Regions from separate parts of the Rhizobium sp. K102 genome, predicted to be linked through region 2. Evidence: riboswitches for the same ligand, from Rfam matches in the RefSeq annotation. Region 2 holds a riboswitch; each other region holds the start of a gene.

Region 1 (3,272 bases), 1.5 Mb from region 2:
TGGTCGCCTTCGACAAAACAGGTACGCTGACGGAAGGCAAGCCTAAGGTGACCGATATCGTTTCCTTCGGATTGAGCGGGGCGCAGGTCTTGTCGCGCGCGGCGGTGCTGGAGCAGGGCTCCAGCCATCCCTTGGCGCTGGCGATCCTCAACCGTGCTCGGGCGGACGGCGTTCCCGTGCCGCCGGCCTTCGAGCTGGAAGCGCTGCCGGGCAAGGGCGTCAGCGGCAAAGTCGGCGGCGAGACGCTGGACCTGCTGTCGCCGTCCGCGGCCCGCGAGCGCGGCGCCCTCGATGGCGAAAAGGATGCGCGCATTGCTGTTCTGAACGACGAGGGCAAGAGCGTATCGGTGCTGCTCGTCAATGGCGTTGCGGTCGGGCTGATCGCCATGCGCGACGAGCCGCGCGAGGATGCCGAAGCCGGGCTTTCCGCGCTCAAATCAGCCGGCGTAAAGGCGATGATGTTGACGGGCGACAACAAGCGGACGGCAGCAGCCGTTGCCGGCATGCTCCGCATCGACTGGCGCGGCGAGATGATGCCGGAAGACAAGCAGCGGGTCGTCGGCGAATTGAAGCGTCAGGGCTTCATCGTCGCCAAGGTCGGCGACGGCATCAACGACGCTCCGGCGCTGGCCGCCGCCGATATCGGCATCGCCATGGGCGGCGGCACCGATGTTGCGCTGGAGACGGCCGATGCCGCCGTGCTGCATGGGCGCGTTGGCGACGTGGCGCGGATGATCGAACTGTCCAAACGAACGATGCGCAATATCCTAGAGAATATCACCATCGCCCTCGGGCTGAAGGCGGTGTTCCTGGTGACGACGATTGCCGGCATCACCGGCCTCTGGCCGGCGATCCTCGCCGATACCGGCGCCACCGTGCTGGTGACGATCAATGCGCTCAGGCTGCTTCGGATAAGGGAATAACACTCGATGTCGTCCTTGCGGCGCTCGTCACATGAAGAGTGGCGTAGACCGCTGATAACGGGCGCCAACTCCTCTTTCGTCATGCTCGGGGTTGCCCCGGGCATCTGCCTCCGGTCGATAGGCAGCAGATCCTCGGCACACGGCCGAGGATGACGCGGAGAGGGGAGGTTTGTCATCAAACTGAGGCCCGGCTACAGCTCAGCCCGCTTCATCCGTACCTTCTCCGCAGCCTCGTTTCGTTAAGCCTTCGTTATCCATGTTTTTCACAGGAACGCAGTGATTTCAAACCTGCCGTAACGCAATGCACAAACCATCCGTTGACGTGATTTTGGATTCGCGTACTATATCTAGTGTTCAAGGTTCCTTCGATTCGTCAGGATCGCGGGCCAAGATGGGAATACGGTTCGTTTCGCCATGACGGCGCAACAAGGCCGGAGCTGCCCCCGCAACTGTAAGCGGCGAGCAACTGTCCGATTTCAGGTCACTGAGGCATGATGCCTCGGGAAGGCTGGGGCAGGGTGCTTCGACCCGCAAGCCAGGAGACCTGCCTTGAACTAGCTGTCCACGGGCGGGGTGTCCGGAAGGTCGCGTGCATGAAGCGGAGTGATCCGCGCCTGTTGCGCTGCCCCGAACGTCCGCATGAGCACTTCGGGGTTGAAGTCATGTCGAGAATATCAAGGCCGCCGCCCGCGCAAATCCCGAAAGGGATCGTATCGGGCGTTTAAAGCGCCGACTTTGCCAGATCACCATCAAACGTTGCCCCGGACGCCGAAAGGCGCCCGATCCCAGTATTGCGTCCAGAATTCTTTGACATCACGAGGAAGATGATGAGTGTTACCGTCTATAGCAAACCTGCCTGCGTCCAATGCACCGCCACTTATCGCGCCCTCGACCGCCTGGGCGTCGATTACGATATCGTCGATATCTCGCAGGATGCCGAAGCGCTCGATCGCGTCCGCAGCCTCGGCTACATGCAGGCGCCCGTCGTCATCGCCGGCGAGCGGCATTGGGCGGGTTTCCGTCCCGATATGATCAGCGCGCTCTCCTGACCGGAAAACGGCGATGGGGCTGCTCGTCTATTATTCCAGCCGATCGGAGAATACCCATCGCTTCGTCGCCAGGCTCGGGCTGCGCGCGGCGCGCATTCCGGCCAGCGGCGCAGAGGCGTTCCCTATCCGCGAACCCTTCGTTCTCATTGTGCCGACCTATAGCGGCGACGGTGGCAAGGGTGCCGTTCCCAAGCAGGTGATCCGTTTCTTGAACGATGCGGAAAACCGAGGACATATCCGCGGGGTGATTGCCGCGGGCAACAGCAATTTCGGCGAGACATACGGGCTCGCCGGCGACGTGATTTCGCGCAAATGCCAGGTGCCTTACCTCTACAGGTTCGAGCTCATGGGCACGGCCGAGGATGTCGCCAACGTCAAACACGGAATGGAACGATTTTGGACACGGGAACAACTCTGACGCGGGATGCGGGCGCAAAACCGCATAACACTTTTGCTCATCCCGCCGGCGAACGTCCTTTGAAAGCGGCGGAAACGCTCGACTATCACGCGCTGAACGCCATGCTGAACCTCTATGACGATGAGGGCAGGATCCAGCTCGACAAGGATCGCATGGCGGCGAAGCAGTATTTCCTGCAGCATGTGAACCAGAACACGGTGTTCTTTCACAATCTGAGGGAGAAGCTCGATTACCTCGTGACCGAGGGCTATTACGAGCAGGAGGTTCTCGATCAGTATTCCTTCAATTTCGTGCGCGACCTGTTCGATCAGGCCTATGCCAGGAAATTCCGTTTCCCGACCTTTCTCGGCGCTTTCAAATATTACACCAGCTATACGCTGAAGACCTTCGACGGAAAGCGCTATCTCGAGCGCTACGAAGACCGCATCTGCATGGTGGCGCTGACCCTGGCACAGGGCGACGAAGCGCTTGCCCGCGACATGGTCGACGAGATCATCTCAGGCCGATTCCAGCCGGCGACGCCGACCTTCCTCAACGCCGGCAAGAAGCAGCGCGGTGAACTCGTCTCCTGCTTTCTGCTGCGGGTCGAGGACAATATGGAATCGATCGGCCGGTCGATCAATTCGGCGCTGCAATTGTCGAAGCGCGGCGGCGGCGTGGCGCTGTCGCTGACAAACATCCGTGAGGCCGGCGCGCCGATCAAGCAGATCGAGAACCAGTCGTCGGGCATCATCCCCGTGATGAAGCTGCTCGAAGACAGTTTCTCCTATGCCAACCAGCTCGGTGCCCGTCAGGGAGCCGGCGCCGTTTATCTCAACGCCCATCACCCCGACATTATGCGCTTCCTCGACACCAAGCGCGAAAATGCCGACGAGAAGATCC
Region 2 (3,272 bases):
CATAGCCGAGCAGAACCTTGAATTGCGCAAGGTCCGCAACGACCTGCGCAGCTACGGCTGTACCTCGGGCAGCATGGTGGTGATCGGTGGCGAGAATGCCGATTATTGCGACGAGCTCTCGCAGGCTGAAGCCCGGATGATCGATAATATCCGGTATCTCCAGGATCGTCGCGCCGAACTGCGCAGCCAGGGCGGCGGTGATGACGGCGGGCGCCGCGAACTGATGGCTGCTCTTGAGCGCAATGGCTGCAACAGCGAGAATTTTTACGCCCCGTCCGAGCGCAGCGCCAACGACCTTGCCCCGAGCATCGAGGAACAGGCGATGCGCGCCGACACCTTCATTCCGCTCGGCGGCGGTGAAGAGTTCGACCCGCGTTACGGCCTGCCGAGGACCGAGATGCTTTCGCCGGTCAGCACCATCTGCGTGCGCAGCTGCGACGGCGGCTTCTTCCCGATCAGTTCGAACACCACCTCGGTCGATTTCGGCCGCGATGCTGACACTTGCGCCAAGATGTGTCCCGGCATCGAGACCGAGCTTTTCTATCGCGACGTGAGGAGCACCGAAGCCTCGAACATGATTTCGGTGGCAACCGGCACGCCCTACAGCGCCATGCAGAACGCCTTCGCCTACAAAAACCGCGCGCCCGGCGAGAAAAATGCCTGCGCCTGCAATCTCGCCGCCTATTACGAAGAGATTCGCGGCAAGCAGGCCCTGAGCGAACCGCCGCAGCAGGGATCGATCACCACGATCCGCACCAATCCGCCGGCGAAAGATGCCGCGGCTGCACCAACGCCACCCCAGCCGTCAGTCCCGGAGCGTCCCTATGACCCTGCGCAAAACAAGGTCCGGCAGGTCGGACCGCAGTTTCTGGCGGGCGACCAGGGTTCGATCGATCTTGCCAACCCGGCAACACCGGGCCCGCAGCCGCAACAGCAGTGACCGCTACGGCTCGCTCCGTCCCCAGCCATCGTGGAAGACGAGCTCCTCGAGCGGCAGCCGCTGCCGCCAGCCTTTGACGGAGAGTTCCGGTTCGTCGTAAAGCCGGTCGACGAAGCCGGCGCACAGCCAGGCAACCACCTCGATATGATCGGGTATGCCGAGAATGGTTTTCAGCTCGCCTTCGCGAAAGATGCTGACCCAGCCAATGCCGATTCCTTCGGCGCGCGCCGCGAGCCAGAGGTTCTGGATGGCGCAGACCGTCGAATAGGAATCCATCCGCGGATTGTGCGTGCGGCCCAGAACGACGCTGCCGCTGCGCGTGGGATCGCAGGTCACGCATATGCCGAGCGGCGCCTCGACGATGCCTTCGAGCTTGAGGGAGCGATACGCCTGCCGCCGTTCGCCGTCGAACATCAGTGCCGCCTCCTCATTCGCCCTGGCGAAGGCATCCCTTACCCGCGCCCGCACGGCTTCGCTTTTCACCAGGATGAAGTTCCACGGCTGCATGAAGCCAACGGAGGGGGCGTGATGGGCGGCGGTCAGAAGCCGCGCCACGACGTCATCCGGCAACGGATTAGGCAGGAACTGGCTGCGCACGTCGCGTCGCGTCATGATCGCGTGATACACGGCCTCGCGTTTGGCGAGAGAAAAACCGGATGCCGCTGAAACGGCATCCTCATCAAAGGGTCGCATCGTCAAATCCCCAACAACGCAACCGCCCGCCGTCCGCGCGGGTTGGGTCTATCTTGCCAGGCCGGTCTTCTGACTTGGCGTCATCCGCCTGCCGCAGCCTTCCCGGCAAAAGCCAGTGGCGTGATGAAGCGGCGGGCGTCAGCCTTACAGCGTTGGGCACGTTCCGGACTTGCACCGGATTCCCGATTCTCCCGCCTGACCGGCGGGCACCTGACGAAGCATCTATTTCAGGAAAGCGACGCGGCAGCAAGCACCGGCCGACCGTGCGCGAGCATAACAACCTGCGTGTGCCCTCGATCCCATTCTACTTTATGATTTATTCACACATCAAATACACACTGTTTTCGCGCGTTTTGGGTTGCAGCTCGGACATGGGCATGATTGCTCTTGATGTAACCGTCAGCGTGGATGCCCGTGTTGACATGCCGGTCGCAAATATCCGACCGAGCCGCAATTCCAGGCCCCGCGGATGATCCATATCTTGAAGACGATGCCTCTGACAGCCAAGCTGGCGGCGATTATCGTTGCCGTCAATCTTTGCGGCATTTCCGCCTTGGCCACCTATACGTGGATGTATGAAACCCGCGCCCTGATCGACGGCGCCACGGCAAACTGGTCGAAAGATGTGGAGCAGTTTGCATCTCTCGCCGCAGGCGGCGTGAAATGGGGCAAGGCGAATGCGGTTCGCGAGGCCTATTCGCTCTACCGCGACGATCCCTCCCTCGATCTCGTTCAGTTTGCCGCCTTCAACGCCGAGCCCGCTGCCGTCGATACGTGGACACGCGACGGCATTGCCGGTCTGCCTGCGCCAGTCGATCTGGCGAAGCGCCTCGGTGCGAAGCCCGATAAAACGGCAATCGACGATAGCGGCATATCTGCCGGTTTGGTCACGATTATCGCACCGCTGCCGTTGGACAAATCAGGCAAGACAACCGGTTACATCGTCACCAACTGGTCTGTCGAAAAGATCGCTTCCGCGGTCCAGCAGAAGGTTCTGGTTTCGCTGCTCACGCAGTCCGTCATCACCGCCCTCGCCGTCATCGCCTTTCTTCTCGCCATGCGCAGCCTCGTTGGCCGCCCCCTCAGAATCCTCAGCGAACGCATCGGGGCGCTGCAGCAAGGCGATCTGGCCTCCCCCGTCACCTATAAGGAGAATGGCGATGAAATCGGCTTTCTCGCGCGGGCGCTGGAGGTCTTCCGTCACGAGGCGATCGCGAAGGTCGAAAGAGAGCAGGCCGCTGCCGAGCAGAGCGCCTCGTTCGACGCCGAACGGGCACGCAACGCATCATTGACGGAAGAAGCCGGCAACCGGCAGCGACTAGTGATGACGACCCTTGCCAATGCATTGGAAAGGCTCGCCGCCGGCGACTTCTCGGTCCAGCTTGCTGATCTCGGTCCCGAATTCGATAAGTTGCGGCAGGATTTCAACAACATGGTCCAGGCCGTCGCGGCCGCCCTGACGGAGATCAAGATCGCCTCTGTCGCGGTTGAAGGTGGATCGAGCGAGCTGGCCTCCTCCGCAGATCAGCTCGCCAAGCGGACCGAGCAGCAGGCGGCGGCACTCGAGCAGACCGCCGCCGCACTGGATGAAGTGACCACGACGGTCAAGACATCGTCGCAGCGCGCTGAAAAAGCCGGA
Region 3 (3,272 bases), 130 kb from region 2:
CCGAGCAGGGCGCCCATGAACAGCGAGGCGAAAAACAGGCCGCCCCTGAAGCCGAAACCGATCGAAATTGCCGAGGCCAGCGATTTCAGCAGAAAGAGGCTGATCAGGGCCGGGATCGTCACGTCGCGGGAAAGGTTGAGGTGCAGTGCGCCGTGACCGGCCGATAGCACCTGCGGCGAGATCATCGCGAGAAGTCCGACGATGATGCCGCCGAGCGCCGGGCGAAAGGGCGGGGCGATCGAGCTTTTGCGCGCAAGCTCCTCGACGAAGGCCACGCCCTGCATGAGAAGAATGCCAACGCCGGCGCAGAAGACACCGAGCAGCAGCGCCGGGACATAATCGGCCGGCACGACCGAGCCGAAGCTGCCGATATCGATGGTGAAATCGCCTTCGGCAAGCAATCTCGCGATGAGGGTGGAAACGAGGGCGGAGACGACGACCGGGGTCAGTGACACGATCGTATAGGTGCCGATGATCAGCTCGAAGGCGTAGAAGGCGCCTGTCAACGGCGCGTTGAAGGCGGCGGCGATGGCGCCGGCCGCGCCGCAGCCGACGAGAATGCGCAGGTCCGAGCGGCGCAGCTGCAGCTTCAGGCCGAACTTGGAGGCAATGCCGGCAGCAAGCTGGGTATAGCCCGCCTCCAGGCCGACGGAGGCGCCGAAGCCGTTGGATATCAGGTTCTGCACGGCGACGATGATGCTGTCGGTCAGGGAGAGACGGCCACCATGCAGCGCATTTGCCTCGATGGGATCGACCATCGGCTTCTTGCGCCGTTTGGCGAGCACCAGGAGCAGCATGCCGAGCAGAACGCCGCCGACGACCGGCGCGGTGAGCAGCAGCATCTTGTCCTCGATGACCGACGCGCTCAGCCTTTCCGTGTCGGCGATGCCGAAGACCAGCTGGTGCAGCTCGTTGGAAGCGTAGCTCATGCCGGTGACGGCAAGCCCCGAGGCGATGCCGACGACGGCGCCTGCCAGCGACAGGCCGACTTCACTGCGGCGGGTCAGCGCGCGCAACCGTCCCGGGTCGAAGAAAACACGCAGCGCGCGGAAACGGCGCCGATCCAATTTCATAAGCATGGCTAGACAACTAGGCGGGGAGAGGCCCGGTCAAGGGCGGCGGTGCTGTCCGCTTGCGATGCAATTGCGGCGAAAAGCCGGCGCGCGGGACAAATTTTTATGACGTAAGTCTCTGATTAAAGACGATGTTTTGGTAGAGTAAGTCGTGTTGTTGGAGGCTTCCTGTCCCCCGGCCGTCGCCTCGGTCGTCAACGCCGGTTGACTCTATGCTCTGGCTTGCCTAACCATCCCTCAACGGATGGTCGCTTGACCATCCTGACATAACGGATGGTTCCGGATCGGCAGTTGCCCTTCCGGATGAAAAGGGAATGTGACGGGGCGGACCCAAGTCGGGCGCCTTCATCACAGCCGACCCCGCGACTGTAGAGCGGTCAGGGTCTTCCATCCGGCATCGAGCCCTTCCGGCCGGCGGCCTGCAATCGTGCAGGCAGGGGGACGGGCGACGTGCCGGAAAAGCCACTGGAAATGTATGGTGATAAACCGGGGTCGGACGCCTCTATTTCTACGAATCGTCCACCTTTTCACCGATGCAACCGGGAAGGCGAGGCGGATCCGCTGGCACGATCAGGGGCGACCGGTTTTCCGGTCCGCCCCGATCGCGGCCGATAACCGCGAGCCAGGAGACCTGCCTTCCGTGCCGGGCGAAAAGCCCACCCTGGGTAAGAGACCCGCTGCCAGCACGGAGGTTGTTTTGGCTGAACGAATGAATTCGGCGCGGCCTGGTGTGGCGCATATGGGAGGCATTTTCCTCTCCTCCCTCATTCCTGTGCTCGTCACAGGAATCCAGTGCGCCCAAGTCCTTGGGCGCGGGAAAATCTTTGCAAAGTTGCATGAAGTCATTCACGGCGCGGAGGCGCCGCGGCTGGATTCCTGTGACGAGCACCGGAATGAGGGTGGGTGGGAGGCAGTATCCCGTCAAAGGGCCGTCTGCGCATGACTACCGCTCTCTCCAATACCATTTTCATCCTCGGCGGCGCACGCTCCGGCAAATCCCGGTTTGCCGAAAACCTCGTCGTCGCAACCGGCCTCGATCGTCACTACCTCGCGACCGGCCGGGCGTGGGACGAAGAGATGCAGGCGCGCATTGAGCAGCACAGGGCCGACCGCGGCCCGTCGTGGACGACGCATGAGGAGCCGCTCGACCTTGTTGGCAAGCTCGCCGCCATCGACGGCGACGGCCGTATCGTGCTGGTCGACTGCCTGACGCTCTGGGTCACCAACCTGATGATGGAAGAGCGCGACATGGCAGCGGAATTTGCAGGGCTCGTCGATTTCGTGGGGCAAGAAAAGGCGCGGCTGGTCTTTGTCTCCAACGAGGTCGGGCTCGGCATCGTGCCGGACAATCGCATGGCGCGGGATTTTCGCGATCATGCCGGCCGATTGCACCAGATGATCGCGGCGAAAGCCGCCGAAGTCTATTTCATCGCGGCAGGCCTGCCGCTGAAAATGAAGGGTTAAAGTTTCATGAACCAGAAGATTCCCGCAACCGTCATCACCGGCTTTCTCGGTGCCGGCAAGACGACGATGATCCGCAACCTGCTCACCAATGCCGGCGGCAAAAAAATCGCGCTCATCATCAACGAGTTCGGCGATCTCGGCGTCGATGGCGACGTGCTGAAGGGCTGCGGCGCCGAAAATTGCAGCGAGGACGATATTATCGAGCTGACCAATGGCTGCATCTGCTGCACCGTCGCCGACGATTTCATTCCGACGATGACAAAGCTCTTGGAACGTGAACAGCGGCCCGACCATATCGTCATCGAAACCTCGGGCCTCGCCTTGCCGCAGCCGCTGGTGGCCGCCTTCAACTGGCCTGACATCCGCACCCAGGTGACCGTCGACGGCGTCATCACGGTGGTCGACAGCGCTGCTGTCGCTGCCGGCCGGTTTGCCGACGATCATGATGCCGTCGAGGCGGCCCGTGGCGAGGATGAATCGCTCGATCACGAAAGCCCGATCGAGGAGCTGTTCGAGGATCAGCTGACCTGCGCCGATCTGATCGTGCTCAACAAGACCGACCTGATCGATGTGGCCGGCCTCGGCCGCGTGCGCGACGAGGTCGCTTCCCGCACCCAGCGCAAGCCCGTGATGATCGAGGCGAAAAACGGCGAGGTGCCGGCCGGCATCCTGCTCGGCCTCGGTATCGGCACGGAGAATGATCTGGCCAACCGCAAGTCGCACCACGAGCTGGAG

The links. A riboswitch is a leader RNA that binds a small molecule or an ion and turns the genes downstream of it on or off. The one in region 2 is predicted to bind cobalamin.
Region 1: linked by a shared signal. The riboswitch ahead of nrdH (glutaredoxin-like protein NrdH) and the one ahead of bluB (5,6-dimethylbenzimidazole synthase) in region 2 are both predicted to bind cobalamin.
Region 3: linked by a shared signal. The riboswitch ahead of cobU (bifunctional adenosylcobinamide kinase/adenosylcobinamide-phosphate guanylyltransferase) and the one ahead of bluB (5,6-dimethylbenzimidazole synthase) in region 2 are both predicted to bind cobalamin.

Annotation. Positions count from the first base shown of each region.
Region 1 covers NZ_CP092436.1:4,060,447-4,063,718, forward strand. Annotated here, with positions in the region: gene MHI61_RS25940 (heavy metal translocating P-type ATPase) at 1-923, shown strand, start outside; cobalamin riboswitch at 1,264-1,490, shown strand; gene nrdH (glutaredoxin-like protein NrdH) at 1,751-1,972, shown strand; gene nrdI (class Ib ribonucleoside-diphosphate reductase assembly flavoprotein NrdI) at 1,986-2,390, shown strand; gene nrdE (class 1b ribonucleoside-diphosphate reductase subunit alpha) at 2,369-3,272, shown strand, end outside.
Region 2 covers NZ_CP092436.1:1,183,155-1,186,426, reverse strand. Annotated here, with positions in the region: gene MHI61_RS11730 (DUF2865 domain-containing protein) at 1-940, shown strand, start outside; gene bluB (5,6-dimethylbenzimidazole synthase) at 944-1,633, opposite strand; cobalamin riboswitch at 1,675-1,862, opposite strand; gene MHI61_RS11720 (HAMP domain-containing methyl-accepting chemotaxis protein) at 2,103-3,272, shown strand, end outside.
Region 3 covers NZ_CP092436.1:1,051,292-1,054,563, forward strand. Annotated here, with positions in the region: gene MHI61_RS11055 (chloride channel protein) at 1-1,079, opposite strand, end outside; cobalamin riboswitch at 1,331-1,727, shown strand; gene cobU (bifunctional adenosylcobinamide kinase/adenosylcobinamide-phosphate guanylyltransferase) at 2,013-2,537, shown strand; gene cobW (cobalamin biosynthesis protein CobW) at 2,544-3,272, shown strand, end outside.